Regions from separate parts of the Faecalibacterium sp. Marseille-Q3530 genome, predicted to be linked through region 1. Evidence: predicted binding sites of a transcription regulator. Region 1 holds the regulator's gene; the other holds the start of a gene.

Evidence for each region. Region 1 encodes HrcA, which represses chaperone genes, less so after heat shock. Its sites were predicted from a motif close to TGTTAGCACTCNNNNNNNNNGAGTGCTAACA; they were not measured.
Region 2: the regulator HrcA is predicted to act here: its motif matches at 11,829-11,859, upstream of groES (co-chaperone GroES).

Annotation. Positions count from the first base shown of each region.
Region 1 covers NZ_JAFREH010000003.1:118,747-134,257, reverse strand. The annotation lists gene J3350_RS04895 (ECF transporter S component) at 1-194, opposite strand, end outside; gene J3350_RS04890 (PLP-dependent aminotransferase family protein) at 389-1,831, shown strand; gene J3350_RS04885 (hypothetical protein) at 1,738-2,655, opposite strand; gene J3350_RS04880 (sodium:alanine symporter family protein) at 3,034-4,539, shown strand; gene J3350_RS04875 (aminoacetone oxidase family FAD-binding enzyme) at 4,599-5,867, opposite strand; gene J3350_RS04870 (diguanylate cyclase domain-containing protein) at 6,186-7,616, shown strand; gene J3350_RS04865 (stage V sporulation T C-terminal domain-containing protein) at 7,702-8,244, shown strand; gene hrcA (heat-inducible transcriptional repressor HrcA) at 8,430-9,503, shown strand; gene J3350_RS04855 (nucleotide exchange factor GrpE) at 9,500-10,120, shown strand; gene dnaK (molecular chaperone DnaK) at 10,219-12,048, shown strand; gene dnaJ (molecular chaperone DnaJ) at 12,305-13,477, shown strand; gene J3350_RS04840 (GH25 family lysozyme) at 13,540-15,114, opposite strand; gene J3350_RS04835 (PTS transporter subunit IIC) at 15,473-15,511, shown strand, end outside.
Region 2 covers NZ_JAFREH010000001.1:259,993-275,503, reverse strand. The annotation lists gene J3350_RS01175 (transglycosylase domain-containing protein) at 1-514, shown strand, start outside; gene J3350_RS01170 (ACT domain-containing protein) at 680-1,120, shown strand; gene J3350_RS01165 (homoserine dehydrogenase) at 1,151-2,386, shown strand; gene thrB (homoserine kinase) at 2,406-3,311, shown strand; gene J3350_RS01155 (aspartate kinase) at 3,370-4,566, shown strand; gene J3350_RS01150 (hydratase) at 4,670-6,946, shown strand; gene J3350_RS01145 (PHP domain-containing protein) at 7,022-7,867, shown strand; gene J3350_RS01140 (TIGR03905 family TSCPD domain-containing protein) at 7,915-8,175, shown strand; gene J3350_RS01135 (ATP-dependent Clp protease ATP-binding subunit) at 8,297-10,609, shown strand; gene J3350_RS01130 (diacylglycerol kinase family protein) at 10,695-11,690, shown strand; gene groES (co-chaperone GroES) at 11,937-12,224, shown strand; gene groL (chaperonin GroEL) at 12,275-13,918, shown strand; gene J3350_RS01115 (hypothetical protein) at 14,208-14,429, shown strand; gene J3350_RS01110 (SIR2 family protein) at 14,481-15,511, shown strand, end outside.

The DNA of each region.
Region 1 (15,511 bases):
GTGTTGCCCAGATGGAACGAGGAGCCGCCGTAGAACGGAACCCGGAAGAACAGATAGGCTACCAGACTCAGCGCGGCCATGACGCCGGTGAGCGCCAGCTCGTGGACGGTAAAGGTGCGCTTGTACAGCACACTTGCAAAGACAATGACAATGACAACGACTGCCAGCAGCAGCCACATTGCGGTGGTTGACATGATGATTCCCTCCAATTTTCACAAAGACCTGCCAGGAGACCGAAATGTTCCAATTTACCCATAAAACTACTTGACATTTGGGTGTACAGCGGGTATGCTCCTATTATACGCAAAACTGGCCCTGTGAAAATACCCAGAATATAGTTTTTTTATGGGGTCAGTTTGAGGGAATGCCCAAAAAGAGGAGGGGTTTTGTGTTCCATTTGACGACAGCACTGGATGCAGCCTCGGCGGTGCCGCTGTACGAACAGCTCTATGAGAGCCTGGCCGAGGAGATGCGCACCGGGGCCATCCCGGCGGGCACCCGGATGCCCGGCAAGCGGCGGATGGCGGCGGAGCTGTCCGTCTCGGTGAACACCGTGGATGCGGCCTACCAGCTGCTTGCGGCGGAAGGATATCTGGAATCGCGGGAGCGCAGCGGCTTTTATGTACAGGAATATCTGGCCCTGCCCATCCGCCCGGCCGCGCCGCCGCCCGCCGCGCTCCTGCCTCAGCCGGAGGCGGGACCGCCGGTGCAGCCGGTGCGGTATGACCTCTCCACGCGGGGGGTGGATCCGGCCCTCTTCCCGTTCCGCACCTGGGCACGGCTCCAGAAGGAGCTGCTCTACTCCTCGCCCGAACTGCTGACCCACGGCGACGCGCAGGGGGACATCGAGCTGCGGCAGGCGCTGGCGGATTATCTGGAAGAATACCGGGGCGTGCAGTGCCGGGCGGAGCAGGTCGTCGTGGGGGCGGGTCTGGAATATCTGCTGGGCCTGCTGGCCCCGCTGCTGCCCGGCCCGGCGGCGGTGGAGAACCCCGGCTACCCCCGCGCCCGGCGGGTGCTGGAGAACAACGGCGTCTCCTGCTGCTGCCTGCCCGTGGATGCGGACGGCCTGTCCATCGAGGCGCTGTCCCGCTCCGGTGCGGCGGTCTGCTATGTGACCCCCAGCCACCAGTTCCCCACCGGGGCCACCATGCCCGCCGGACGCCGGGCCGAGCTGCTCCACTGGGCCTCCCGCAGGCCGGGGGAGCGCTACATCATTGAGGACGACTACGACTCCGAGTTCCGCTTCGACACCCGCCCGCTGCCCAGCCTGCAGGGCATGGCAGGGGCCGACGGCCCGGTGGTCTACCTTTCCACCTGCTCCCGCAGTCTGGCCCCCAGCATCCGCATCGCCTATATGGTGCTCCCAATCCAGCTGCTCCCGGCGTGGCGGGCAGCGTACCGGCTCTATTCCAGCCCGGTCAGCCGGTTCGAGCAGCAGACGCTGGCCCGGTTCATCAACGAGGGATATTTCACCCGGCATCTGGCGCGGGAGCGGGTGGCCTACAAGGCCCGGCGGGATGCGCTGGTCCGGGCGCTGAATGCAGCCTTCGCGCCGGGAGAACTTCGTTTTTCCGGCCTGCACACCGGTCTGCATCTGCTGGCGGCGCTCCGGGATGCCCCGCCGGATGCGGCACTCCGGGCCGCTGCCGAGGCCGAGGGCGTCCGGCTGAGCCTGTTGAGCGACTACGACCTGACCGGCAGCGCCCGCGGCCTTGCGGGCACACTGGTGCTGGGCTACGGCTCGCTGGCGGACGACGCCTGCCCCTCGGTGGGGGAGACGTTGAGGAAGGTCTGCACCGCTGCGCGGGACGCCTCGGTGACGGTGTAAGTGCCCGCCTTGCGGTCCCACGCGCCGGGCAGGGCGTCCGACTGGAACACCGCCGCGCGGTTCACGAGAAATTCGAGGATGTCGCCAAGCAGGGTGTAGTCCTGGGCTGCAAAGTCGGTCAGCAGGGCGGAACTCTGGCTGCGCAGGGCCTCCGGCAGGGTGGAGGGCAGCAGCTCGAAGTTCTGGCGGAAAAAGGCGTCCCACACGGCGGCGCGGGCTGCGGCCCGGCGGCTGGGCGGTAAAAGGCCGTCGGCGTCCAGCCCGGTCAGAAGATCCGATGCTTCCCGTGCGCGGAAGGTCTGGACGCTGGAACTCTGGCCGAGGGCGTCCAGCTCCTCGGCGGTCAGTGCGCCCGAAAGGCTGACCCGCACGGCCCCATACCGCGCTGCCAGCGTTTCGAGCACGGCGGGCGAGAGGGCCAGATACAGGGTATCCTCCGGCAGGGCCAGCGTTTCCAGCAGGGCTTGACGGCACCGCGCCGGGCCGGCTGCTGCATAGCACTGGGCCAGCGAGGCTTCGCCGCCGCCGAACGGCACCGTCAGCTGCCCCGGCACGGCCAGCAGATGGGCGGCGTTCTGGGGCGCGTTCAGGTAGAACAGCACGAAGCCGGGCTGCTCCCCGGCGGTGCAGAGCAGCAGTGTCATCCGGTCGTCGGCTTTGGGCAGGTCGATGGGTACGCCCCGCTGTGGCTCGGCAGTCTGCATCAGCCATTGCTGGCGCAGCATCTGCCGGGTGAGCAGGACGGTGCCGCCCACCAGCGGCAGCAGCACCAGAAGCGCCGCCCCCAGTGCGGCCCAGAACGGCTTCCATCCGCCTTTGTGCATTCCTGACGCCTCCTTTGCCGGTGTTACGGAAAGGATGGCCCCGCCGCCTGCGGATTATACAAAAAACGCGGGCTGTGCGGAAAAGTCATACGAAAATAAAATTCATCCACTTTGCATCAAAGATGAAACCTCAGAATAAATTGAAACAAAAAGCTTGCCAGCGGCGGGGAACTATGATACAGTTCTTCTATCACGCACAGACAAGCGGAACTGTGCATCACACGGGAACAGAATGAGGGGAGACGGCGGAGCCGCCGTCTGTTGCGCACAAAGGGGTGTGTCTGTCAGCAGCAGGAGACCCCTGTGCGGGAAGCTGCGTTTTGCGGGCAGAGCCTTTGGCGTTCTGTCCGCTTTTTGTTTTGCAGAGGGGGAACGATCATGTTAGAGACCATTACGAGCGTGAATGGAGTTGTCAACGGCATCGTCTGGGGGCCGGTGGGGCTGGCACTGCTGTTCGGCACCGGCTTTGTGATGTCGGTGCGCACCGGTTTTTTCCAGTTCGGGCATTTCCGGTACTGGCTGCGGAACACCATCGGTGCCATCTTCACCGACCGGGACATCACGGCCCATACCGAAAAGAACGATAAGGCCATCAGCCAGTTCCAGAGCCTGTGCACCGCGCTGGCGGCGACCATCGGCACCGGCAACATCGTGGGCGTAGCAACGGCCATCCTCAGCGGCGGGCCGGGTGCCATCTTCTGGATGTGGGCCATGGCCATCCTGGGCATGATGACCAACTACTCGGAAAACGTTCTGGGCATCTTTTACCGCCGCAAGAACGCCGACGGCGAGTGGTCCGGCGGCGCGATGTACTACCTGGCCGACGGTCTGGGCAGCAAGAAGGGCTGCAAAAAGCTGGGCCGGGTGCTGGCGGTGCTGTTCGCCTGCTTCTGTGTGCTGGCCTCCTTTGGCATTGGCAACATGAGCCAGATCAACTCCATTGCGGGCAACATGAATGCGGCCTTCCAGGTGCCGAATCTCCTCACCGGCATCCTGCTGGCGGTGCTGTCCGCGCTGGTCATCCTGGGCGGCTTGAAGCGTGTGGCGGCCGTGACGGAAAAGGTCGTTCCGCTGATGGCGCTGTTCTACATCCTGGGTGCGCTGACGGTCGTGCTGACCCATGTCACGGCGATCCCGGCTGCATTCGCGGCCATCTTCAAAGGCGCTTTCGCCATGCAGGCGGCGGGCGGCGGTGTGCTGGGCTACGGTGTGTCCCGCGCCATCACCTGGGGCTTCAAGCGCGGCGCATTCTCCAACGAGGCGGGCCTCGGCTCGTCGGTCATGGTGCACGCGTCCTCCAACGTCAAGGAGCCGGTGCAGCAGGGCATGTGGGGCATTTTTGAGGTCTTTGCCGATACCATCGTGGTCTGCACCCTGACGGCGCTGGTCATCCTGACGTCCGGCTTCGTGGACCTGAACACCGGCCGGATGCTCACCGAGGTGCAGGGCTCTGCGCTGGTGGGCGAAGCCTTCTCCACCGTGTTCGGCAGTTTTGGCCCCAAGTTCATCGCGGTATCCATTCTGCTGTTCGCCTATTCCACGGTGCTGGGCTGGAGCCACTACGGCACCAAAGCCTTTGAATATCTGTTCGGCACCAAGGCCAGCATGGGCTATCAGGTGGTCTTCGTGGCCATGGTGCTGGTGGGTGCGACGATGAAGCTCGACCTCGCGTGGGACCTGTCCGATACCTTCAACGGCCTGATGATGCTGCCGAACCTGATCGGTGTGCTGAGCCTGTCGGGAACGGTCGCGGCCATCACCCGGAACTATGTGGACCGCAAGTTCCACGGCAAGCGGGTCGAACCCATGTGGTCGGCCTTTGCGGAGTACCAGAAGGAGGAAGAAGCGGAGGAAGCCACGCTGGACAAAGCCGCAAACGAATAAAAAGAACGCAAAAAGACCCGGCCCTCTCCGGCAGATGTGCAGGAGAGGGCCGGGTCTTGTCATCTCTTTTTGTGCGGGCGGCGCAGGGTGCGCACGGCGTCCCGCCCGGCAGTGATGCCGCTGCCGAAGGCCCAGTGCAGGTTGAAGCCGCCGCACGTCCCGGCGCAGTCCAGCGTTTCGCCCACGAAGTACAGCCCCGGACAGCCCTTGAACTGGAAGCTGGGCTCCAGCTCGGTCAGGCTCAGGCCGCCGCCGGTGGTCTGGGCCTGTTTCCAGCCGCAGGGGGTCAGGTCTTCGAAGAGCCAGTGCTTGGCCGTGTTGGCCAGCACCTGCCAGGCGGCATCGGGCAGGGTGTCCAGCGGTGTGTCCGGCAGGCGGGCCGCTGCCCAGAGGGCGCGGCCCAGTTTGGGGTTGAGCAGCCCCGTCCAGAAATCAGCGGGCGTCCGGCCCGGCAGCAGGGGCACCCGCCCGGAGAACAGAGCCGTCAGCGCGGCCTCGTCCAGCGCGGGGAAGAGGTCCAGCTCCACAGCGGGGCGCTTCGGGCCGCGCCGGGGGGCCAGCAGGCCGGACAGTTGCATGATGCAGATGCCGGACAGGCCGTAGTCGGTGAACTGCACCTCACCCGTCTCTTCGGCCAGCAGGGTGTGGCGGTCCAGGTCGAGCAGCGCGGCGCGGGCCTTGACCCGGATGCCGGCCAGCGCTTTGTTGGGCCGGGCCGTCTGCAAGGCGGTCAGGCAGGGGTAGAGCGATTCCAGCTTTCCGCCGCACTGGGCGGCAAAGCGGGTGCCAAAGCCATCGGTGCCGAACTGCGGGCCTGCATTGCCGCCCATGGCGCAGATGACGGCATCGGCATGGAGCGTTTCGTTGCTGCGCTCGGCACTGTCGAAGAGGACAGCGTAGCCGTTCCGGTTCTGGCTCAGGGTGTTGACGGTGCAGCCGGTGCGCACCTCCACCCCCAGCCGGGCCATGTGGCCCTCCAGCAGGGCGAGGACGTCCGCCGCCTGATTGGAATACGGGTAGACCCGCCCGGCTTCGTCGGTGCGGGTGTAAAGCCCCAGCGCCCGGAACCATTCCAGCGGCGCGGCGGTGTTCACGGCGTTCAGCAGCGGGGCCAGCGCCTTTGGGTCTGCGGTGAAATAGCACGCCGGCGCGATGCCGGTGTTGCTGAGGTTGCACCGGCCGTTGCCGGTGGCCAGCAGCTTTTTGCCGCAGCGGGGGTTGCGGTCCAGCACGGTGACGCGCACTGCCCCGGCGGGGGCCGCCTGTGCTGCGGCCAGCGCCGCCGCCATCCCGGCTGCACCGCCGCCTAAGATCACGATCTGTTGCATGAAACGATCCTTTCTGAAAAGAGAAAAAGCCGCCGGAACCCTCCCGCGCGGCGCAGGGCCTGAAGAACAGACCCAGTATAGCATAAACCGGAAAAAACGGCCAGAGTTCAAACGGGAAAAACTATGGAAGAGCATTGACAGAAGAGGAAGAATCTGGTAGATTTGAAGCGATGCAGCAAAGATGCGGCTAAGAAATTTTAACTTCTCTCGAAAAAAATCGGGGGTACGATGAATATGTCATGGGATTATAGGATAGAGAGAAGCAGACGGCGAGCCGCTGCGCTTACGCTCCTGGTGGTGGTGTGCCTTTTCAACATTGTGGGCTATCTGGTATATGTGCAGCGCCAGTTCTATCGGGAGAGCACCCAAAACCTGCTGGAGACCTACGAGCAGGTGAACAAGACGTTTACCATGTTCGCGCAGCGCAACTGGAACGTGCTGAGCGAGTGGGGCAACAGCTTGCAGGAGGAGGCAGACGAAACGGCCATCCGGGCCAGTCTGCGCCACTTCAACCGCGAAAAAACGACCTGGCGGTACAGTGAGCTGTACCTGTTCAACGAGTCCAGCCAGTATCTGAAAGCCACCGGAGAGAGCGGAGAGGCGCAGGAACTGTGGGGCGCGTTTGCGGCGACGTATGCGACCGGCCGGTCCAGCGTGAGCAGCTATGTCATAGGCACGGGTGAGCGCCGGGTCGTGTTCACCGTGCCCATCCGGCCGGTCGAGGTCTCTGGTGTGACCTATACCTGCATTGCCGTCAGCTACAACAATGCAACGCTGGAAGAGATGATCGGCGGCCATGCCTACAACGGTCAGAGCGACTGCTACATCATCTACCCGGACGGCAGCGTGATGCTGTCCGAGGAGCCGAAGAGTGAGATCGAATCCCGGATGACGAACCTGTTCGATTATCTGGAGAAAAATGCCAAGGTCGATGCCGACGGCTTTGCCGCCATGCGGGAGAACGTGCGCAGCGGCGGCAGCGGCAGCACTGGGTATCGGTACGGCGGCAAGGGCTATTATCTGGTCTATCAGCCGGTGGGCTTTCAGGACCTGACCATCGTGGGCATCGTGGAGCGCGATGTCGTCGATGCCGGGATGCGGAAGATCCAGAAGGTCACCATCCTGCTGCTGCTTTTTTTGATGGGCAGCGTGGCCGTGGCGATGGTGCGGTCGGTCAAGCTGGATGCGGCACTGGAAATGGAAGAAAAAGAAAACGCCCTCCGCAGCGAAGCGCTGGAACGCCGGAAACTGGAGGGGCTGGCCAACACCGACGGCCTGACCGGCCTGTTCAACGAGCGGTGCTTCAACAGCACCCTGAAGCAGAAGGAAGAGGCGCGCCAGCCCTTTGCTCTGTTCTATCTGGATCTGGACCGGTTCAAGCCGGTCAACGACACCTACGGCCACGATGTGGGCGACCAGCTGCTCCGGGCCGTGGCCGACCGGCTGCGGAGCTGTGTGCGGAGCAGCGACTTTGCGTTCCGCATCGGCGGCGATGAGTTTGCCCTGATCGTGAACGGCGAAGTCGATGCAGACGGGTGCGCCCAGCGGATCGAGACCATCAAATCGGTCATCCGGCAGCCCTATGTGCTGGACGGCCGGACCATCTGCATTGGCACCAGCTGCGGTTCGGCCTGCTACCCGGCCGACCGGGCCGTCGTCCGCGACATCCGCATCCTGGCAGACCACCGGATGTATGAGGACAAGCAAAAACAGGGAAGCTCCCGCAGGCAGAGCTTCGCGCTTGAATAATTCTCCTTTCTCTACCACAAAATAACCACAGGAAACGAAATCTGGGAACCAAGGAAACGTGGAACCGAGAAAGGGAGAATGTGTTATGAAAGCAACCGGGATCGTCCGCCGCATTGATGAGCTGGGGAGGGTCGTCATCCCCAAGGAGATCCGCCGCACCCAGCGCATCCGCCGGGGAGACCCGCTGGAGATCTTCACGACCGGCGACGGCGAGGTCATCTTCAAGAAGTATTCGCCGGTGGGGGAGCTGAGCAGCGTGACGACGCAGTATGTGGATGCGCTGAGCAAGAGCTTCGCACTGACGGCCTTCGTCTGTGACCGGGACCGCATCCTGGCGGCGTCCGGTGCCGGGCGGCGGGACCTTGTGGACCGCAGCGTCAGCCAGCCGCTGGAAAAGCTGATGGACAGCCGGAAGCTCTACGCCAGCAGCGGCGACCCGGAAAAGGCCCTCCTGCCCTGCGAAGGGGCGCAGCGCGCTCTGCTCTGCGTCTGCCCCATCATCGCGGCGGGGGATGTGACCGGTGCCGTGGGCTTTCTGACCGAGGACCGGGCGGCACAGCCGGATGCCGCGCAGGAGAAGGCCGCAGCTGTGGCGGCGGCGTTTCTGGCAAAGCAGATGGAAGAGTGAATACCTTATAATAGAAACAAACGGCCTGCGCCTCGGCGTGGGCCATTTTCTTATGACCAATTTGTGAATCTTTCAAAACTTTTCTGCGAACCTATTGACAGCGCGGAAAAATTGGATATAATGGTCTTAGCACTCAGGAAGACAGAGTGCTAAAGAACAAAAAGCAAACGAAGGAGGCAGGCGCTATGACGATGGATGCACGCAAGCAGCGAGTCTTGCAGGCGATCGTGGCGCTGTATGGTCTCGAAGGGGAGCCTGTGGGCAGCAGTGTGCTGGCGAACTACTTTGACATGGCAGTTTCCAGTGCGACGCTGCGCAACGAGATGGCGGCGCTGACCAAGCTGGGTCTGCTGGAGCAGCCCCACACCAGCGCGGGCCGTGTGCCCAGTGCCAAGGGCTACCGTTATTATCTGGACAATCTGCTGACGGATGACCAGCCGCTGGACCGCGTGACCCGCGCACGGGTGGACGCCGTGTTCGCCAGCCTGGACCACGAGCCTGAAAAGCTCGCCCAGGGTGCCGCACGGGCGCTGGCCCAGATCAGCGGCTGCACCGCAGCCATCAGCACCCCCTGTGCCGAGGACCTCTGCATCGCCCATTATGAGGTGGTGCAGGTGGGCCGCAGCGCGGCGGCAGTGCTGGCGGTGACCACGGCCGGCTACGTCCGGACCCGCGTGGCGCGGGTGCGCACCGGCCTCTCGCGTGAGGATGCTGCGGCGCTGGCCGCCCTGCTCAACCGGAACCTGACATTCGTGGCTCCCATGGATCTTTCGCCCCGGCTCCTTGCAGAGCTGTGCGGCCAGATCAGCCCGGAGCTGGTGCCGGTGGTGTCGGCGGCAGCGGCCATCCTGCAGGATTCCACCAAACCGCATGTCTATCTGGGCGGCGAGCAGTACCTGCTCGACTGGCCCCAGCTGGAAGGCAAGGTCGGTTCCATCCTCAGCCTGCTGAGCGATGAGGAAGCGGCCGCCCGGCTCATCGCCCCGCCCACAGAGCAGAGCGAGAGCATCCTGCTGGGCGAGGACATTGAGCCGCAGATCCCCGGCCTGTGTATCGTCAGCGACCGTTATCTGGTCGGCGGTGGGCTGTGGGGCTCGGTGGCACTCATCGGGCCGACCCGGATGCCCTTCCCAAAGCTGATGCCTCTGCTCCACACCTTTGCCGACCAGCTCGGCGAAGGCATGAGCGGCAAACGAAAAGATACCCCGCAGGCAGCCGCACCCCGGCGGACTGTGATCTATAAGGAGGACCTGGAATGAGCGAAGAAACCAAGAAGACCCCGCAGGCGGAACCCGCCGCAGAGCCAAAGACCGCTGAGCAGGCCGCACCCGAAGCAGCCGCTGAACAGGCTGCACCCGCATCCGAGACAGCGGAACCCAAGGATGCGAAGAAGGACGGCTGGTTCAAGAAAAACCGCGACCTGGAAGCTGCAAAGGCAAAGCTGGAAGCAGCCGAGCAGGAAGCGGCCCAGACCAAAGAAAAGTTGCTGCGGATGGCTGCCGAGTACGACAACTACCGCAAGCGCACCGCCCGCGAAGCTGACCAGAAGTTCAACGATGGCATCTCCTTTGCGGTCAACCAGATCATCCCCATCCTTGATACGCTGGAGATGGCGGCCAACGCCCCCACCACCGACGAGAATTACAAAAAGGGTGTGACCATGACGCTGGACAAAGCGGCCAAGGCACTGGATATCCTCCATGTGGAGGAGATCGAATCCCTGGGCAAGCCGTTCGACCCCAATTTCATGAACGCCGTGCAGCAGGTCCCCGCCGAAGAGGGCCAGGAGAGCGGCACGGTGGTCACCGTCTACCAGAAGGGCTACAAGCTGGGCGACAAGATCGTCCGCCATGCGACCGTTGTGGTGGCCGAGTAACTTCGCAAAGACCCGCAAGGGTTTTCAAATAAACATCCGCTTATCCACTTTGAGCATCATATAAACAAATACGTTCTGATTTGAGAGGAGCTTTCATTATGAGTAAGATCATTGGTATCGACCTTGGCACCACCAACAGCTGTGTGGCTGTTATGGAGGGCGGCGAACCCGTCGTCATCGCAAACTCTGAGGGTGCCCGCACCACCCCGTCCGTTGTCGGCTTCACCAAGACCGGCGACCGTCTGGTCGGCCAGGTCGCAAAGCGTCAGGCCATCACCAACCCGGAGAACACCGTTTCTTCCATCAAGCGCCAGATGGGCACCGACCACAAGGTCACCCTGAACGGCAAGGAGTACACCCCCCAGCAGGTCAGCGCTATGATCCTGCAGAAGCTGAAGGCAGACGCCGAGGCTTATCTGGGTGAGCCTGTCACCGAGGCAGTCATCACCGTCCCCGCATACTTCAACGACAGCCAGCGTCAGGCCACCAAGGACGCAGGCACCATTGCCGGCCTGAATGTCAAGCGTATCATCAACGAGCCGACCGCTGCTTCTCTGGCCTACGGCATCGATAAGGAAGACGACCAGAAGATCATGGTCTACGACCTGGGCGGCGGCACCTTCGATGTCTCCATCATCGAGATGGGCGACGGCGTCACCGAAGTTCTGGCCACCAACGGCGATACCCACCTGGGCGGCGATGACTTCGACCAGCGCATCATCGACTGGATGGCAGACGCCTTCCAGACCGAGAACGGCATCGACCTGCGCAAGGACAAGATGGCTGCTCAGCGCCTGAAGGAAGCTGCTGAGAAGGCAAAGATCGAGCTGTCCAGCGCAATGAGCCCCCAGATCACCCTGCCCTCCATCACCGCCGATGCGACCGGCCCCAAGCATCTGGATATGACCCTGACCCGCGCAAAGTTCAACGAGCTGACCGCAGATCTGGTCGACCGCACCATGACCCCTGTCCGCAAGGCTCTGCAGGATGCAGGCCTGCGCGCTTCTGACCTGAAGAAGGTCCTGATGGTCGGTGGTTCGACCCGTATCCCCGCCGTCTACGACGCCGTGAAGAAGGAACTGAACTGCGAGCCCTTCAAGGGCATCAACCCCGACGAGTGCGTGGCAGTCGGTGCAGCCATTCAGGGCGGCGTCCTGCAGGGCGACGTCAAGGGTCTGCTGCTGCTGGATGTCACCCCGCTGAGCCTGGGCATTGAGACCCTGGGCGGCGTCTGCACCAAGATCATCGAGCGCAACACCACCATCCCCACCCACAAGAGCCAGGTCTTCTCCACCGCTGCTGATAACCAGCCCTCGGTCGAGATCAACGTTCTGCAGGGCGAGCGTGAGTTCGCACGCGACAACAAGAGCCTGGGTGTCTTCCACCTGGATGGCATTGCTCCGGCTCCCCGTGGTGTGCCTCAGATCGAAGTCACCTTCGATATCGATGCAAACGGCATCGTGAAGGTCAGCGCAAAGGACCTGGGCACCGGCAAGGAGCAGAACATTACCATCACGGCTTCCACCAACATGTCCAAGGACGACATCGACAAGGCCGTCAAGGAAGCAGAGCAGTTCGCAGCAGACGATAAGAAGAAGCGCGAAGAGGTCGATATCCGCAACGGTGCCGACCAGATGGTCTTCCAGACCGAGAAGATGCTGAAGGAGAACGGCGACAAGATGCCCGCAGACGTCAAGAGCGAGGCCGAGGCAAAGCTGGCCGACCTGAAGACCGCTGTGCAGTCCGGCTCCATCGACGACATCAAGGCAAAGCAGGACGCGCTGAGCCACGTCTTTGAGAAGATGTATCAGGCAGCTGCTGCCGCACAGCAGGCCGCAGGCGCACAGCCGGGCCCCGATGCCGGTGCAGCCAACCAGCAGAAGCCCAATGACGACGGCGTCGTCGATGCAGACTTCAAGGAAGTCTAAGTTTTGATACAGGCAGCACATGTCCGGCCAAACCGGCGGATGTGCGCTGAGATATAAGCAAAAGCCGCTCCGGTTTTGCCGGAGCGGCCTTTGTGGGTTAAACCTCTCAGTCTCGCTGACACTCGCCAGCTCCCCAGCCGGGGAGCCCTTGGCAGGTCGGCCAGCATTGCGCAGATTGCTGGATGTTTCCCGCTGTGGGAAACGGGAGCGCGCTGCTGTCAGGGGGAGGTTGCTACGATACGAGAGGTGAGTGGATATGGCACAGGAAAAGCGTGATTACTACGAAGTGCTGGGGGTATCCAAATCGGCCACGGATGCGGAGATCAAAAAGGCCTACCGCAAGCTGGCAATGAAGTACCACCCGGACTACAACCCCGGCGATAAGGACGCCGAGGAAAAATTCAAGGAAGTCAACGAAGCCAACGAGGTGCTTTCGGACCCGAAGAAACGCCAGATGTACGACCAGTATGGTTTTGCAGGCGTTGACCCCAGCTACGCAGCCCAGAACGGCGGCGGTGCAGGCGGCTTTGGCGGGTTCGGCGGCGATGGCGTCGATCTGGGCGACATCTTTGGCGATATCTTCGGCGGCGGGTTCGGCGGCTTTGGCGGTGCATCGTCCCGCCAGGCCAACCCCAACGCCCCCCGCAAGGGCCAGGACATCCGTGTCCGGATCACCCTGTCGTTTGACGAGGCCGTCCACGGCTGCAAGAAGAACATCACCATCACCCGCCAGCAGGAGTGCACGGAGTGCCATGGCTCCGGCTGTGCGGCAGGCTCCAGCCCGGAGACCTGCCCCGACTGCGGCGGCCGCGGCTATGTCATCCGCCAGCAGCGCACACCCTTTGGCGTGATGCAGACCCAGCAGCCCTGCTCCCGCTGCGGCGGCAAGGGCAAGCTGGTCAAGAACCCCTGCAAGGTCTGCCACGGTTCCGGCAAGACGGCCACCCGGAAGACGCTGGAGGTATCCATCCCCATGGGCATCGACGACGATCAGAGCTTTGCACTGCGCGGCATGGGCGATGCCGGTGCCAACGGCGGCCCCGCAGGCGACGTCATCGTGATGGTCACGGTGCGGCCCAGCGAGGTGTTCCAGCGCGATGGCTACGACGTCTGGGTCACGGTGCCCATCACCTACAGCCAGGCCGTCCTCGGCGACGAGATCACCGTGCCGTCCATTGACGGCAAGGTGGAGTACACCGTCCCCGAAGGCACCCAGAGCGGGACTACCTTCCGCCTGCGCGGGAAGGGCATCCAGTATCTGAACGGCCGTGGCCGGGGTGACATGTACGTCAAGTGCGAGGTCGAGATCCCCAAGAAGCTGAACAAGGCCCAGCGCGACGCCCTGAAGAAATTCGAGGGCACCCTGAAAGAAGAAAACTACGAAAAGCGCAAGGGCTTCTTCAAAAAGCTGAAAGACCTGTTCAACTGATCACCAGAAACAGAAAGACCCTCCCGGAAATGTTCCGGGAGGGTCTTTTGTGTCTTCCGAACTCAGCCCATGTAGCTGATGTTCACGTCGATCTGGCCGCCGTAGCCGGGGATGCGGGCGGTGCAGCTGCCCTGCCACATGTTGCAGGCGATGGGGCTGCTGGCGACGTTGTAGTGGGCATTCCAGATGTTGTACTGGGTCAGCCGGCTCATGTCCAGGCGCTTGCGGAACCAGGTGGTGGAGGCGTAGACGCCGGGCTGATAGCCCAGAGCCTTAACCTCTTCGCAGAAGGCGACCGCGCACTTGGTGCGGTCCTCCACCCCCAGACCATCGGCACGGCCGGAGCCGGAACCGGAAGCCTCGGTGTCAAAGTAGATGGGGTAGTCCAGCTGGCGGCCGTTCAGCACATACACGCAGGCCTGCGCTTCCTCGCGGGCTTCGTTCTCATTGACGGCCTGGGTGAAGCAGTAGACGCCCACCCGCAGACCGGCGTTCCGGGCATTGGTGAAATGCTCTTCGAACTTGGGGTCCTGCACCAGCGTGCCGGAACCGTAGCCGCGGTAGCCGATGCGGATGATGACGAACTCGACGCCGGCCTGCTTGGCCTGCTCAAAGTTGATGCTGGACTGGTATTTGGAGACGTCGATGCCAAAGGTGGCGTTCTGCTGGACGCCGTTGGCATCAAAGTAATAGAGCTTGTTGTCGATGGAGCGGATGCCGGTGACGGGGTTGGTGGTGTTTTGCTCATAATAATAGGTCTTGCCGTTCACGGTCCGCCAGCCGGAGTAGGTGGGGCGCGGTGCAGGTGCAGCAGGTGTGGAGGTGGAGGGCTTGTCTTCCTCCTTTTTGCCGAACAGCAGGTTCCACAGCCATTTCAGGAAGCCGTTCTCGCTGTCAAGGCACTGGGCGGAGACGCTGCTTTCGTCCAGCGTTCCGGCGTCCAGCGCGGCGCGGATCTCTTCCGGCGTCAGCAGGATGGTGCCGTTGGTATCGGAGATCCCGGCAGAAGCGACCGCCTCGCCGTTCTCAGAGGCGGCGGGGGTCTCGGCGGCTTCCGCTTCCAGCGTTTCCACCGGGGCGCTCAGCGGGTCTTCTGCGGCCAGTTCCGCAGTCTCCTGCACGAAGTGGGGGAAGAGGGCGTTTTCGTGGTCGTTCTCCTCGGCAGGACCGGCCATCGGGTCGGCGGCGGGAGTCTCAGCGGACGGCTCCGCAGGGGTCTCGTCCGGCACAGCGGCGGGGGCTTCTTCAACGGGGGCTTCCGCCGCAGGTTCAGTGCTGGAAGCAGGCACCTCAGCCTCCGTCGGGGTCACAGACACCGCGGCAGAGGAAGCAGGGGTCTGCGCCGGTGCGGTCTCCTCCGCAGCGGCGCTGGAAGCAGACGCTTCTGCTGTGCTCTCCGAAGCGGCTTCCGTGGAGGCGCTCTTCTCCGGCTGAAGGCTGATGGCGGGGGCCTCCCACTCCACCGCCGCAGGCGCGACGGTCAGACCCGCAGGCTGGGTAGCCAGCAGGATGGTGGTACTCGCGCCGCCCACGGTCAGAGCCAGCGCCATGACAAAGGCGGCAATGGCCTGCCCCGCATTGCGGCGGGTGTTTTGATCGGATGTACGATCCGGAACCGATGGAAATTTGTGTTTCATGCCGTTTGCTTTTGCCTCCAAATAAAATCGGACGTGCAGCCGCCGTGCGGCCCGCAAAGCCCGGTAGAATCGGGACCGATCCAGAAATCCTGATTTCACTCTTCCAGTATACACCCAACCCCGGTATCCGTCAATCTTCTTTGCGGCGGTGCGAAGGAAAAACAGCGAACGGAAAAGAGAAAAATCGCTCCATAGGCAATACGGTTCAGCCTGCGGAAAAATTGCATCCAGCGCTTCAAAATTTGTTTCTTTTCACGAAAAAAGCGTTTTTCTCTTGCTGTCTTGACAGGTGTATGGTATGATGATGGACATGCAGTCCGGTTGCAGAAATGACCGGAGAAGAAAAGAGGAAAATTCTATGGCAAGCTTCAAGGAGTTTTTGAAACGAAAAGATATC
Region 2 (15,511 bases), on a different contig from region 1:
TGTCATGAACCGCCTGCTGAAGAACGTCCTGTACTCCAACGTCGGTACGGCCAGCGGCCGCTACCCCAACTCCAACGGCATGGAGTCCTTCGGCAAGACCGGTACGGCCAGCGACGAAAAGGATCTGTGGTTCGTGGGCGGCACCCCGTATTACGTCACCGCTGTGTGGTGGGGCTACGATGCGCCGTATGATATGACCAACACCCTGAGCAAGAATCAGGCCAAGACCCGCACCTGCGTCACGGCGTGGAAGGCCTATATGGAAGAGGTCCAGAAGAACCTGCCCTATAAGGCGTTCCCGGCGGCAGACGGCGTGGTGGAGCGCGCCTACTGCACCCAGAGCGGTCTGCTGGCAGGCCCCAACTGCCCCAGCCGCGCTACTGGTTATTACCGTGCGGACGACCTGCCCGATACCTGCAATTACTCCCACTCTTCGGGCGTGACGCAGGCGGCCCAGCCCGCAGCCGACCAGACCACCATCCCGGCGGACACTTCCGGTCTCGACACCGACTGAGCGCAAAACTCATACTTTTTCCCATGGGATGGGTGCCATTCCGGCAAGGCGATGCGCCACTTCACGCATCAAAACTGGACAATCTGACAAAAACACATCCGGCCTCTTGCAATGCAGGGGGCCGGATGTTATTATATTCTCTGCAAGAACACTTGTGTTTGTGAGGTGAACAAGTTGGAACGCCGCTTTTATCTGGTGGATGCACAGGTCCTGCCGGAAGTCTTCCTGAAGGTCGTCAAGGCCAAGGAGCTTCTGGCCAGCGGGGAGGCGCGCAGCATTTCGGCTGCGACCCGCAGCGTAGACCTGTCGCGCAGTGCTTTCTATAAATACAAAGACTGCATTTTTGACTCCGAAAACGGCCGCGAGGTCATCACCGTGATGGCCACCCTGCGGGACGAGACCGGTGCGCTGCAAAGTCTGCTGGCCGGCATCAGTGCCGCAGGAGCCAGCATCGTGACCATCAACCAGTCCACGCCGGAAAATGGCGCTGCGCTGGTGGCTGTCACCATCCGCACCGACACGATGCAGATGACCCCGGAGGAACTGACCGAAAAGCTCTCCCGACAGCGGATGGTCGTCGGTGTGCACTGTGGATACAATCTGTAAACAACTAAGAGAGAGGAACGAGGGTTTACCATGGCAAAGATCGCGATCTTAGGTTTTGGCACGGTTGGCAGCGGTGTGTACGAGGTGCTGTGCCGCAATGCAGCGGGTGTTTCCCGCCGGGCAGGGGAGCCCGTTGAGGTGAAGTACATCCTCGACCCCAAGGATTTCTCCGGCCACCCGGCCGCGCATCTCTTCATCAAGAACTTCGACACCATTCTGGAAGACCCGGAGATCAAGGTGGTGGTCGAGACCATCGGCGGCACCCGGTTCGCATACCCGTATGTGAAAGCCTGCCTGGAGAGCGGCCGCAGCGTCTGCACCTCCAACAAGGAGATGGTGGCCACCTACGGTGCCGAGCTGCTGGGTCTGGCCAAGGCGCACGATTGCGCTTTCCTGTTCGAGGCCTCGGTCGGCGGCGGCACCCCCATCATCACCCCGATGCACCAGTGCCTCGCGGCCAACGTCATCACTGAGGTGGAGGGCATCGTCAACGGCACCACCAACTTCATGCTGACCAAGATGATCCACGAGAATCTGGGCTTTGACGAGGCGCTGAAGATCGCACAGGAGCTTGGCTATGCCGAGACCAAAGACCCCGGCGACGATGTGGACGGCCGCGATGCCTGCCGCAAGATCGCCATCCTGTCCTCGCTGGTCTGCGGCCACCAGATCTACCCCCAGAACATCCCCACCCGCGGCATCCGCGAGATTACCATCGCTGATGTGGCGGCGGCGGAGAAACTGGGCTGCGTCATCAAGCTCATCGCCTGGATGAAGCGGGGCGGCGACGGCAGCGTGGCCGCAGGCGTGGAGCCCTGCCTGGTGCCCCGGTCGAACCAGCTGGCCGGCGTGGACGACGTCTTCAATGCCGTTCTGGTCAAGGGCGATATGCTGGGCGACGTCATCTTCTACGGCAAGGGCGCGGGCAAGCTGCCCACCGCCAGCGCCGTGGTGGCCGATGTGGTGGATGCCATCAAGGAAGGCTCCAAGGTCCACGACAGCCTGTTCTGGCAGCCTGCCGAGCCGGTGGAGGGGATGCTCACCGACCCCGCGCCCGCCGCATATTATGTGCGTGTGGCAGGCATTGCACCGGCTGTGGTGGAGGCCATCTACGGCACCGGAAAGGTCGTGGAGGAGCGGTTCGACGGCTGCTCGTACTTCGTGGAGAAGGCCGACGCCAGAGCGCTGGCCGAAGCAGCCCGGAAGGTGGAGGCCGTGGGCGGCAGCGTGAAGCTGCTGCTCAAGCGTCTGCCGGAGGAAGCATAAAAGGAAAGGTGCAGCCATCATGAAGATCAAAGTCTCTGTCCCGGCCACCAGCGCCAATGTCGGCTCCGGCTTCGATGCCCTGGGCCTGGCGGTGACCCTGTACAATACCGTGACCTTTGAAGAGAGCGAGAAGCTGGACATCTCGGCAGCGGATGGGACCCGCATCCCCCGCAACGAGTCCAACCTGGTCTACCGCTCGGCCAAGGGCCTGTTCGACAAGGTGGGGAAGAAGATCCCGCCGCTCCGCATCGTGCAGACCAACCCCATCCCCATGGCACGTGGTCTGGGCTCCTCGTCGGCCTGCATCATTGCGGGCCTGCTGGGGGCCAACCGGATGCTGGGCGATATCCTGAACACCCAGGAGCTGCTGACCCTGGCCACCAGCATCGAGGGCCACCCGGACAATGTGGCACCGGCCCTGCTCGGCGGCCTGACCAGCAGTGTCTACGAGGACGGCGTGGTCTACTCCGTCAAGCGGGATGTGGATCAGAGCCTCTGCTTCGCGGCCATCGTGCCGGACTACAAGCTCCTGACCGAGGCCGCCCGCGCAGCCCTGCCGAAGCAGGTCTCCCACAAGGATGCGGTCTACAACCTGTCGCGCGCAGCGCTGGTGCCTGCGGCCTTCTGTGAGGGCCGCCACGAGCTGCTGGCCATTGCAACGGAGGATAAGCTGCATCAGCCCTACCGGATGCCGCTGATGCCCGGCTCGAAGGAAGCCTTCGCGCTGGCAAAGCAGTGCGGGGCAAAGGCCGTGTATGTGTCCGGTGCCGGTTCCACCGTGATGGCGGTGGCCGAGCGCGCCGACGCAGAGGAATTTTACAAGGGCCTGGAGGCAGGCCTCGAACAGCTGGAAGGGCTGGACGGATGTGAAGCATTTACGCTGCTGCGCCTGGATGCAGATAATACCGGCGCAACCGTGGAATGATATTAGGCGTACGCCCTGCGCAGAAAAGCAGGGCAGAAGAAGAGGAGAGTGACAAACTATGGCGTTGATCGTACAGAAGTTCGGCGGTTCTTCCGTGAAGGACCGGGACCGTATTTTCAACGTGGCCCGCATCGTGGCCAATACCCACAACGCAGGCAATGACGTGGTGGTCGTGGTGTCCGCCCAGGGCGATACCACCGACGACCTGATCGCAAAAGCAGCGGAGATCACCCACAACCCCTCCGCACGTGAGATGGATATGCTGCTGGCAGCGGGTGAGGAGATCAGCATCTCGCTGCTGGCCATGGCCCTGAACGAGCTGGGCTGCCATGCCACCAGCCTGACCGGCTGGCAGGCAGGCTTCCGCACCGACCGTGCTTACACCAAGGCTCGCATCACCCGGCTGGAGACCGAGCGCATCTCCTCCGAGCTGGAGCGCAACCGCGTGGTCGTCGTGGCAGGCTTCCAGGGCCTGAACAAGCTGGATGACATCACCACCCTGGGCCGCGGCGGTTCCGACACCAGCGCCGTTGCCATCGCGGCGGCGCTTCATGCAGACCGCTGCCAGATCTTCACCGACGTGGAGGGCGTTTACACCGCCGACCCGCGCAAGGTGCGCAACACCCGCAAGCTGGAGGAGATCACCTTCGACGAGATGCTGGAGCTGGCCTCCCTCGGCGCACAGGTGCTCAACAACCGCAGCGTGGAGCTGGCCAAAAAGTATAACGTGGAGCTGGAAGTGCTTTCCAGCCTGAACCCGATTCCGGGTACGGTCGTCAAGGAGGTTACGAAAATGGAAGGTATGCTGATCAAGGGCGTCGCAAAGGACACCGACGTTGCTGTTATTACGATTCTGAATGTTCCCGATGAGCCGGGCACGAGCTTCAAGATCTTCGGCCTGCTGGCCCAGAAGAACATCAACGTGGATATCATCCTGCAGTCCACCGGCCGCGACGGCAAGAAGGATATCTCCTTCACCTGCTCCGAGGGCGAAGCAGACACCGCACTGCGTGTGCTGAAGGACAGCGGCAAGTTCCAGAACGCCACCTGTGACGAGACCTGCGCCAAGGTCTCCATCGTGGGCGCCGGTATGCAGAGCCACAGCGGCGTTGCTTCCAAGATGTTCGAGGCACTGTCGAACAACAACATCAACATCAAGATGATCTCCACCAGCGAGATCAAGATCTCCTGCATCATCGACCGCAACGACGCCGACAAGGCCGTCAGCGCCATCCACGAGATGCTGTTCGACTAAGAACCATCGGAAGTGCGGAGCCGCGGTGTAAGGGCTCCGGCTCCAGGGCGTCCGCAGGGAAAGGCGGGAAAAGCCCCGGTCTGATAGAGAGAGGCGAAGGAAAATGTTGGAATCCATCAAATGCAGCACGGGCGGCGCGTACTATGTGCGCGGCGCATGGGTCAACGCAGATGCAGACGCCCCGGCGGCACTGGCTGCGCAGGGTTTTGATGCCGCCGCTGTGGCGGATGCCCCCAAGGGCACCATGGCCTACGGCATCCTGACGGCACACAACACCAGCGGCGATGACCAGAACCTGAAAATCAAGTTCGACGCCATGGCCAGCCATGACATCACCTTTGTGGGCATCATCCAGACGGCCCGCGCATCGGGCCTGGAAAAGTTCCCCATCCCGTATGTGCTCACCAACTGCCACAACAGCCTGTGCGCCGTAGGCGGCACCATCAACGAGGACGACCACCGGTTCGGCCTGTCCGCAGCCAAAAAGTACGGCGGCATCTTCGTGCCGCCCCATCTGGCGGTCATCCACCAGTACATGCGCGAGCGGTTCGCGGGCTGCGGCAAGATGATCTTGGGTTCGGACTCCCACACCCGCTATGGTGCGCTGGGCACTATGGCCATCGGTGAGGGCGGCGGTGAGCTGGCAAAGCAGCTGCTGGGCCGCACCTACGATGTGGCCCGCCCCGGCGTGGTCGCCATCTATCTGACGGGTGCGCTGCCTGCGGGCTGCGGCCCCCACGATGTGGCCATTGCACTGGTGGGCGAGCTGTTCAAGAGCGGCTACGTCAAGAACAAGGTGATGGAATTTGTCGGCCCCGGCATCGCTTCGCTGCGGCAGGATACCCGCAACGCCATCGACGCCATGACCACCGAGACCACCTGCCTGTCCTCCATCTGGGAGACCGATGAAAAGACCCGGAACTTCCTCGCAGCCCACGGCCGGGCAGGGGACTACAAGCCCCTCAAGCCCGCAGACCTTGCGTACTATGACGGTGTGGTGCAGGTGGACCTGTCGAAGATTCGCCCGATGATCGCACTGCCCATGCACCCGTCCAATGCGTTCACCATCGAGGAACTGAACGCCAACCTGCACGACATCCTGCATGACTGCGAGGAAAATGTCCAGAAGCTCGTGGGCCGCAGGGACGTGAAGCTGGACCTGTGCAGCAAGATCGAGAACGGGAAACTGCGGGTGGATCAGGGCGTCATCGCGGGCTGCGCAGGCGGCCTGTTCGACAGCATCTATGAGGCTGCTTCCATCCTCAAGGGCCACACCGGCGGATGCGGCGACTATGCGCTCAGCGTTTACCCCGGCAGCCAGCCCATCATGATGGAGCTGACCCGCACCGGCGTCCTGACCGACCTGATGGCCAGTGGTGCCACCATCCGCACCGCGTTCTGCGGCCCCTGCTTCGGTGCCGGTGACGTGCCCGCCAACGGGGCACTGTCCATCCGCCATACCACCCGCAACTTCCCCAGCCGCGAGGGCTCCAAGCCCGGCAGCGGGCAGCTGGCCGGGGTGGCGCTGATGGATGCCCGCAGCATCGCGGCCACTACGGTCAACGGCGGCATCCTGACACCGGCCACTGAGATCGACTACGACCCTACCGTGCCGGAGTACCACTACGACCCGTCCAGCTACGAGACCAGAGTCTATCAGGGCTTCGGCCACGGCGATTACGACGCACTGCTCAAGTTCGGCCCAAACATCAAGGACTGGCCGGAGATCGCCCCGCTGGGCGAGAACCTGCTGCTCAAGGTGGCTTCCTATATCACCGACCCGGTGACCACCACCGATGAGCTCATCCCCTCCGGCGAGACTTCGTCCTACCGCTCCAACCCGCTGGGTCTGGCGGAGTTCACCCTCAGCCGCAAGGACCCCGCCTATGTGGGCCGCGCCAAGGCCGTGCAGGCCGAAGAAGCCGCCCGCCGCGCCGGGCAGGGGGATGCGGCCCTGCTGGAACAGATCCGCGCCGTGCCCGGCTGTGAGCAGCTGACCTGGGAGGATGTGCAGCTCTCGTCTACCATCTTCGCCGTCAAGCCCGGCGACGGTTCGGCCCGTGAGCAGGCGGCGTCCTGCCAGCGTGTGCTGGGGGCCGGGGCGAACATTGCGGTGGAATATGCCACCAAGCGCTACCGCTCCAACCTTATCAACTGGGGCATGCTGCCCTTCCAGCTGGCCGGGGCCACCCCGTTCGGGCTGGGGGACTACATCCTCATCCCCAACATCCGCGAGGCCCTCAAGGGCGACTTGCAGAACATCCCCGCCTATGTGCTGGGCGGGGCCGTCAAGCCGTTCACCCTGTATATGGCTCCGCTGACTGCGGACGAACGCCCGATCCTGGCCGACGGCTGCCTCATCAATTTCTATAAGCACTAAGTATTGATACGATGCCGAAAAAGCATTCGCCCTTTTGGGACGGGTGCTTTTTGGGCTTTCATGGGAGGAAACACAATGCCCGGCGATCTTCACAATCATTCCACCTGTTCGGACGGCTCCGTCCCCATCCAACGCCTGCCCCAGATGGCAGCGCGGGTGGGGCTGGACACCATGGCCATCTCCGACCACGACACGCTCCTGAGCGTCCGGTACTGTTACGAACACCCCACCCAGGACGGCGTCCGGCTCATCCCGGCCACTGAGCTGACCGGTTACGACTACGAGCGGCACCACCGGGTGCACCTGCTGACCTTCTGGCCCGACCCGGAAAGCCCGGAGCTCATCCGCCACTGCGACATCATGCGCCAGCGCCGGAACGAGTGCTGCCTGCAAAGTGCGCGGGAGATCGAGCAGATCTACCCGCAGTTCCGCACCGAGCAGGCGCTGGAATATGCAAAGGACAGCGGGGTGCTGTTCAAGAGCGGCATCATGCAGGCGCTGTGTGAGCTGGGTCTGGCCGAGGGCATCTACGGCGAGGAGTACCACCGGCTGTTCGGCTGGGAACCGCGCGGCATCGTGCTGCACTCGCCGGAGTATCCGCCGGTGCAGGAGGTGCTGGCCACGGCCAGAGCGGCGGGAGCCGTCGTGGTGTTTGCCCACCCGACCGTCTACAAGAGCATGCCGCTGCTGCGGGAGCTGGTCAAAGAGGGGATGGTGGACGGCATCGAGGTGGACCACCCCCGCAACAGCCCGGAAGACCGCGCCGAGTGCATCGCCCTGTGTGCGCAGTACGGCCTGATCCGCACCGGCGGCACAGATTTTCACGGCTCGAACCACAAGCACCCCCACCCGGTCGGCACCTGCACGACCCCGGACGACCAGATCGCCCGGATCGAAGCGCTTGCGCAGAAGCGGAAATAATAGTATAATAAAAACACCCAAATGTAAAAAGAGAGGATGTTTCCGATATGAGCAAATCGTTCGAGTTCCCCAATGTGGGCACCTGCTCCAAGCTGACCAAGATCGTCCTGAACGACGACCACACCATCGAGTCCATCGAGGTCGTTGGCGGCTGCAACGGCAACCTGAAGGGCATCAGCCGCCTGCTGAAGGGCATGAAGGCAGAGGACGCCATCGAGCGGATGGAGGGCACCACCTGCGGCCCCCGCCCCACCAGCTGCCCCGACCAGATCGCAAAGAACCTGAAAAAGGCGCTGGCAGAGCTGTAATCTGCCGTGTTCCAAAGGCCGAACTGCATGTTTTGTGCGGTTCGGCCTTTTTTGCTGATTTTTTCCGGCCCGATGGGGCTATACTTCTGCTGAGTCATATCAAACGACAGGGAGCAGGCAAATGAGCATTTGGGAAGCATTCGGCATGGGCAGATACAAGGGCTTTTCGCGGGAGGCGGGGCTGCTGCTGGACGAGGCAGTGGAGTTGGCGGGCGGCTTTGGCTGCAAAAAGGCAGATACCGGCCACCTTCTCCTCGCCATGCTCCAGACAGACCGGGGCGCGGCAGGGCGGTTCCTGGCCGGAAAGAACATCACCGAGCTGGCCGTCCGGCGGCAGCTGGCCGAGGACCGCCCCGGCCCGGTGCAGCATCTGGACCGCCGTGCGCTGGCACCGGACCTCCGCCGGGCCATGGATTATGCCCTCATCGGGGCGCAGAATGCCCACCAGCCCCGCGCTGAGCCGGAACACCTGCTCTGCGCTATGCTGGAGGATACCGACTGCGCTGCCGGGGTGCTGCTGGCATCGATGGGCGTCCAGCTGACGGATGCCGTGCGGGAGTGCCGCCAGCTTTCGGGGCAGTTCATCCTGCCCAGCCAGCCCCGCGCCTCGGCCATGCCGCGCGGGAGCCGCGCCAGCGACAAATACTGCCGCGACCTGACCCGCCGCGCCGCCGATGGCGAGCTGGACCCGGTGTTCTGCCGGGAAAAGGAACTGGACCGAATGGTGGAGATCCTGTGCCGCCGCCAGAAGAACAACCCCTGTTTGGTGGGGGAGCCGGGCGTGGGCAAAACGGCGCTGGCCGAAGGGCTGGCCCAGCGCATTGCAGCCCGCGAGGTGCCCCGGATGCTGCAGGGCCGCCGCCTGCTGGCGCTGGATATGGCCAGCCTTGTGGCGGGCACAAAATACCGCGGCGACTTTGAAGAGCGCTTCAAGAACCTGCTGGAAGAACTGGTGCGGGACGGCACGGCCATCCTGTTCGTGGACGAGTTCCACACCATTGTCGGGGCCGGTGCGGCGGAAGGTGCCATTGACGCGGCCAGCATCCTCAAACCGGTGCTGGCCCGCGGGGAGCTGCAGCTCATCGGTGCGACCACGAATCAGGAGTTCCGCACCCACATCCAGAAGGATGCCGCGCTGGAACGCCGCTTTGGCCGGGTGCAGATCGAAGAGCCTGCGCCGGAGCAGGCAGTGGCCATCCTCGAAGGGCTGGCCCCTCGCTACGAGCGCTACCACAATGTGCGCCTGCCGCTGGAGACCCTGCAGGAGGCCGTGGAGCTTTCGGTGCGGTATCTGCCGGGGCGGTGCCTGCCCGATAAGGCCATCGACCTGGTGGACGAGGCCTGTGCCGCCGCCCGCATCCGCGCCGAGCGGGAGGGCATCCGGGACCCGGAACTGACGCGGGAGGAGATCGCCCGCGTGGTGGCGCAGGCCAGCGGCGTCCCCGCCGAGCGGGTGGGGGAGAAGGAGCGGGAGCGGCTCGACCGGCTGGAAGAGCGCCTCAACGCGGAGATCGTCGGCCAGCAGAAAGCGGTGGCGGCGGTGGCCGGTGCCATTCGGCGCAGCCGCACCGGGCTGGGGGAGCCGGGGCGGCCCATCGGAGCGCTGCTCTTCCTGGGGCCGACCGGTGTGGGGAAGACGGCCCTCGCCAAGGCGCTGGCCCGCAGCTGGTTCGGCAGTGAGAAAGCCCTGCTCAAGTTCGATATGTCGGAATATCAGGAGCAGCACACCACGGCCCGACTGCTGGGTGCGCCGCCGGGCTATCTCGGCCACGATGAGGGCGGGCAGCTGACCGAGGCCGTCCGCCGCCGTCCTTACAGCGTCGTGCTGTTTGACGAGATCGAAAAGGCACACCCGGACATCCAGAACATCCTGCTGCAAATTCTGGAGGACGGCCAGCTCACCGATGCCATGGGCCGCAAGGCGGATTTCCGCAACACCATCGTGCTGCTGACGTCCAATCTGGGCGCGCGCTTTCTGGCGGGGCAGAACGCGCCGCTGGGCTTTGCAGCGGGCAGCGAGGCCGTGTTCGAAAAGCAGTCGGCACAGGCCATTGAAGAGGCGAAAAAGTGGTTCCGGCCGGAGCTGGTCGGGCGGCTGGATGAGCTGATCGTCTTCCGCCCGCTGGCCGAGGACAGCCTGTGTGCCATCGCCGAAAAGCTGCTGGGCCAGCTGGAAGAGCGGGCAGCCCACAGCGGCTATCAGCTGAGCCATACGTCCCGCGTAGGCCCGGCACTGGCAGCGCGGGCGCGTTCGCCCTATGGGGCACGCGAACTGCGGCGGCAGGTGGACCGCGCCGTCGAACAGGCCCTGGCCGACCAGATCGCCGCCGGTGCCGCCCACACCGGCCAGCACTGGACGGCCGACTGCACAGCCGATGGGCAGGTGACGCTGCTCCAAACGGAAACAGCAGCCGTGGGGCAGACCACCGGCTGACGATCCGCTGCTCTGCCGAAAGACCCCCTTGAAACTCCTGCGATTTCTGTTATCATAGAGGTAATCGAAATTGCAGGAGGACGCCATGCGCACCTTATTTTTACTGAACCCCGCTGCGGGCAAGCAGGACTGTACGTCCCAGCTCATTCCGCAGATCGAAGCCGCTGCCCGGCGGGCGGGCCTTGCCCCGGAAGAGGTCACGATCCACGTCACAGAATACGCCGGGCACGCGCGGAAACTGGCCCGCGCAGCAGCACAGCAGGCCGCAGCGGAGAGTGTGCCCCTCCGCATCTATACCGCCGGAGGCGACGGCACCTTTATGGAGGCGATGACCGGGGTGCAGGGCATCCCCGGTGCGGCGGTCGGATGCCTGCCCTACGGCAGCGGCAACGACTTTCTGCGCACTTACGGCACAAAGGAAGAGTTTGCAGACCTGGACGCGCAGCTGGCAGGCGGGGAAGTGACCATCGACCTGCTCCAGACGAACCTGGGTCTGTCCGCCACCATCTGCGCGGCGGGCCTGGACGCTCAGGTGGCTTATGGGATCCCGAAGTTCCGGCGCATCCCGCTGTGCGGCGGAGAGGCGGCGTATCTGCTCTCCATCGTGGAGCAGCTGTGCGGCCGCATCGGCCGGACGCTGACCTTCACCATCGACGAGGAAACCCTGACCGTGGACTGCCTGATGTGCGCCATCTGCAACGGCAAGGCGTATGGCGGCGGCTTCCTGGCCGGGCCGGAGGCAGTGCCCGACGACGGCTGGCTGGATGTCTTCATCGTCCGCAAGGTCGGGCGGCTGACCATTGCCAAGCTGCTGAGCATGTACAAAAACGGACGCCACTTCGTGAATGGCCAGCTGACTGAGGCGGCAAAACCGTATTTCATCTACCGCCGCGCAAAGCGTGTGTCGCTCCGCCCGGCCGACGGGCGCGGGCCCATCGTGGCCACGGCGGACGGCGAGTGCGCCCCCTGCGGCGAAGTGACGGCCTCGCTTCAGCCGCTGGCAGGCCGCATCCTGCTGCCGAAGCCTGCCTATGAGCGGTTCTGTGCAGCGCGCAGCACACCGGCCGATGTGACAGAATGACTGCAAAGATCCCTGTGCGGAATGGACTTCCGCACAGGGATTTTTACGTGGTGCGGAGGGATTTTGAAATCGTCATAAATATTTAACAAAAAAAGTTCCGAAACCTCTTGATTTTTGCGGGCAAGATGAGTACAATACACTTAGCACTCAGAGAAAAGGAGTGCTAAACAACCGGAAGCCGGTAAACCAGAGCCTCCGGGCACAACGATGTTTTCATTTTATTTTTATAATAGGAGGGCAAGAACTATGAAGATCATTCCTCTTGCAGACCGTGTTGTTATCAAGACTGTTGAGGTCGAGGAGACCACCAAGGGCGGCCTCATCCTGACTGGCAGCGCCAAAGAAAAGCCCCAGGTGTGCGAGGTCATCGCAGTCGGCCCCGGCGGCGTCGTGGACGGCAAGGAAGTCAAGATGACCGTGAAGGTCGGCGACAAGGTCCTCACCAGCAAGTATTCCGGCACCGAAGTGAAGGTGGATGGCGAGGAGTGCACCATCGTCCGTCAGGGCGATATCCTGGCCGTTGTGGAAGACTGAGTTTCCCCCTCTACTGTAAGAAATTGAGCTTTTGAAGGAGCGATTGGATTATGGCTAAACAGATCAAGCAGGGCGAGGACGCCCGCAAGGCACTGTGCGCTGGCATTGACACGCTGGCAAATACGGTAAAGATCACCCTGGGCCCCAAGGGCCGCAACGTGGTGCTGAGCAAGAAGTTCGGTGCCCCCGTCATCACCAACGACGGTGTGACCATCGCCAAGGAGATCGAGCTGAAGGACGAGTTCGAGAACATGGGCGCACAGCTGGTGCGTGAGGTCGCAACCAAGACCAACGACGCAGCAGGCGACGGCACCACCACCGCAACCGTTCTGGCACAGGCAATGGTCACCGAGGGTATGAAGAACGTCACTGCCGGTGCAAACCCGATGGACATCCGCCGCGGCATGAGCAAGGCAGTCAACACCGCCGTTGAGACCATCAAGGCCCACAGCCAGAAGGTCAAGGATGCCAACGACATCGCACGTGTCGGCACCATTTCTGCAGGTGACCCGGAGATCGGCCGCCTGATCGCAGAGGCAATGGAAAAGGTCACTTCCGACGGCGTCATCACCATCGAGGAGAACAAGACCACCGCTGAGACCTACAACGAGATCGTCGAAGGCATGCAGTTCGACCGCGGCTATCTGACCCCGTATATGGTCACCGATACCGACAAGATGGTCGCCGACCTGGACAACGCCGCCATCCTCATCACCGATAAGAAGATCAGCGTCATTCAGGATCTGGTCCCCCTGCTGGAGCAGGTCATGCAGAACGGCATGAAGCTGCTGATCGTGGCTGAGGACATCGAGGGCGAGGCTCTGTCCACCCTGATCGTCAACCGCCTGCGCGGCACCCTGAACGTCTGCGCCGTCAAGGCCCCCGGCTTCGGCGACCGCCGCAAGGAGATGCTGCAGGATATTGCGACCCTGACCGGCGGCACCGTCGTGTCCGCTGATCTGGGCTATGAGCTGAAGGACGCAACCGTCCAGATGCTGGGCCATGCCCGCCAGGTCAAGGTCACCAAGGAGAACACCACCATCGTTGGCGGTGCAGGTGATAAGGACGCCATCGCAGCCCGCATCGCACAGATCCGCAACCAGATCGAGGCTGCGACCAGCGACTTTGACCGCGAGAAGCTGCAGGAGCGTCTGGCAAAGCTGGCCGGCGGCGTGGCCGTCATCAAGGTCGGCGCTGCGACCGAGGTCGAGATGAAGGACAAGAAGCTCCGCATCGAGGACGCTCTGAACGCTACCAAGGCAGCCGTTCAGGAAGGCGTCGTTGCCGGCGGCGGCACCGCTCCCATCAATGCCATCCCCGCTGTCCGTGCGCTGTGCGAGACGCTGGAAGGCGACGAGCGCACCGGCGCAAAGATCGTCCTGAAGGCTCTGGAAGCACCTCTGCGCCAGATCGCAAAGAACGCCGGTCTGGAAGGCAGTGTCATCATCGACAAGATCGTCTCTGCCAACAAGCCCAACTACGGCTTCGATGCACAGAACGAGGTCTTCGTGGACGACATGATCGCTGCTGGCATCGTCGACCCGACCAAGGTCACCCGCTCCGCTCTGGAGAACGCAGCATCCGTCGCCGAGATGGTGCTGACCACCGAGAGCCTGGTCGCTGATCTGCCCGAACCCCCGGCTGCTCCCGCAGCTGCCGGCGGCGACATGGGCGGTATGGGCGGCATGTACTAATAACTGCCTGAAAACCGCATGAATCCTTGATTTTTGGAGCGCGCAAAAGCGGATTTACGCCAAACTTACGCCACTTACGCCAAAAATCAAAGCGCATGATAGGGTAACAAAATCGGCACTCGCTGAAAAGCGGGTGCCGATTTTTTGTGTCTAGGGGATTTGAAGACTCATGAAACCCACTGATGGATTCTGCGAGCGGCAGACTGTCAGCGGCTTTATTGTTGACGAAAAACAAAGGTAGGGATACAATAATAAAAAAGAATGTAAAACCGGAAGGGAGCGCGCCGCCATGGAAAACCAGAGAGACTTCTGCACAGAATGCCGCAGAGAAACGAGCTACACCTTGAAGAAAATCAAAATCAACCAGACCATCCGGGAAAAGGAGTGTACTTTTGAAATCACGGTAGCATTCTGCAACGAGTGCGGCGGCGAGATGGGCGTTCCCGGATTGATGGATTACAACATAAAAGAAATTGAAGAGCAATACCGTAATTCAAACATGCCACAATGATTGGAGCGTTATAGTGGCTAGATTGTGAAAAACAAAATGGAGGTTATCTTGATGAGCGCAACTGCTAAACATTATCTTGAGCTTATTAGCCAGCATTTACAGGAACACCATGCGGCTCTTTTTGTTGGGTCGGGATTTAGCCGTAATGCTGATAAAGTAACATCTGACGTTCCAAACATTCCATTGTGGGATGGATTAGCCCAAAAATTCAGAGAAAAGCTGGGAGATTCCGATCAGAGCGACCCTCTCGCATTGGCTGAGAGTGTGGAAATTGCGTATGGTCGTAGTGAATTAGATCACCTTCTTCTAGATAGTATAAAAGATGCCGATTATCGTCCATCACCTTTGTATGAAAAACTTTTGCGGTTGCCTTGGAGCGATGTTTTTACAACGAATTACGATACGCTTCTTGAGCGTGCTGGAGAAACTCTTGTAGAGAAAACATTTACGCTGGTAACCAACAAGGATGATCTTGTTGGCAGTTCTGGTGCAACAAGGCTTATTAAACTTCACGGTTCGTTTCCTTCGCAACGCCCATTTATTATTACGGCAGAGGATTATCGGACATACCCTCAAAAATTTGCCCCATTTGTGAATACCGTGCAGCAGTCATTGCTGGAAAATACTCTCTGCATGATTGGATTCTCAGGAAATGATCCTAATTTCAATAATTGGATTGGTTGGATTCGTGATAATCTTGGCGCAGAAAATGCCCCGTATCTGTACTTTTTAAGCCATGAATCTGTTTCAGATGTTCGGCGAGAGTGGTTGCATAGGCGGAATATTATTGTCGTTGATCTATCCGAGATTTTTTCTGCCGAGTCTCCTTATGCTATTTATGAACAGGCTTTGGATTATCTTTGGAATGAGTATAGTGAATTTCGTGTAACTGGTCAGAATTGGAAAACACATCATTTTTTTGATGAAAAGTTAGATCGGACGTCTTCTATAAAAGAAGCCCTTCCGGTGTTACGAAAAAATCATGATAGCTGTCCAAAAGTTTTGACGCTTTCTGCTTCAAATAGAATAAAACTACGACATCTTCTCTCTACAGCTCATGCGATTTTGGCGCATCATTGCGC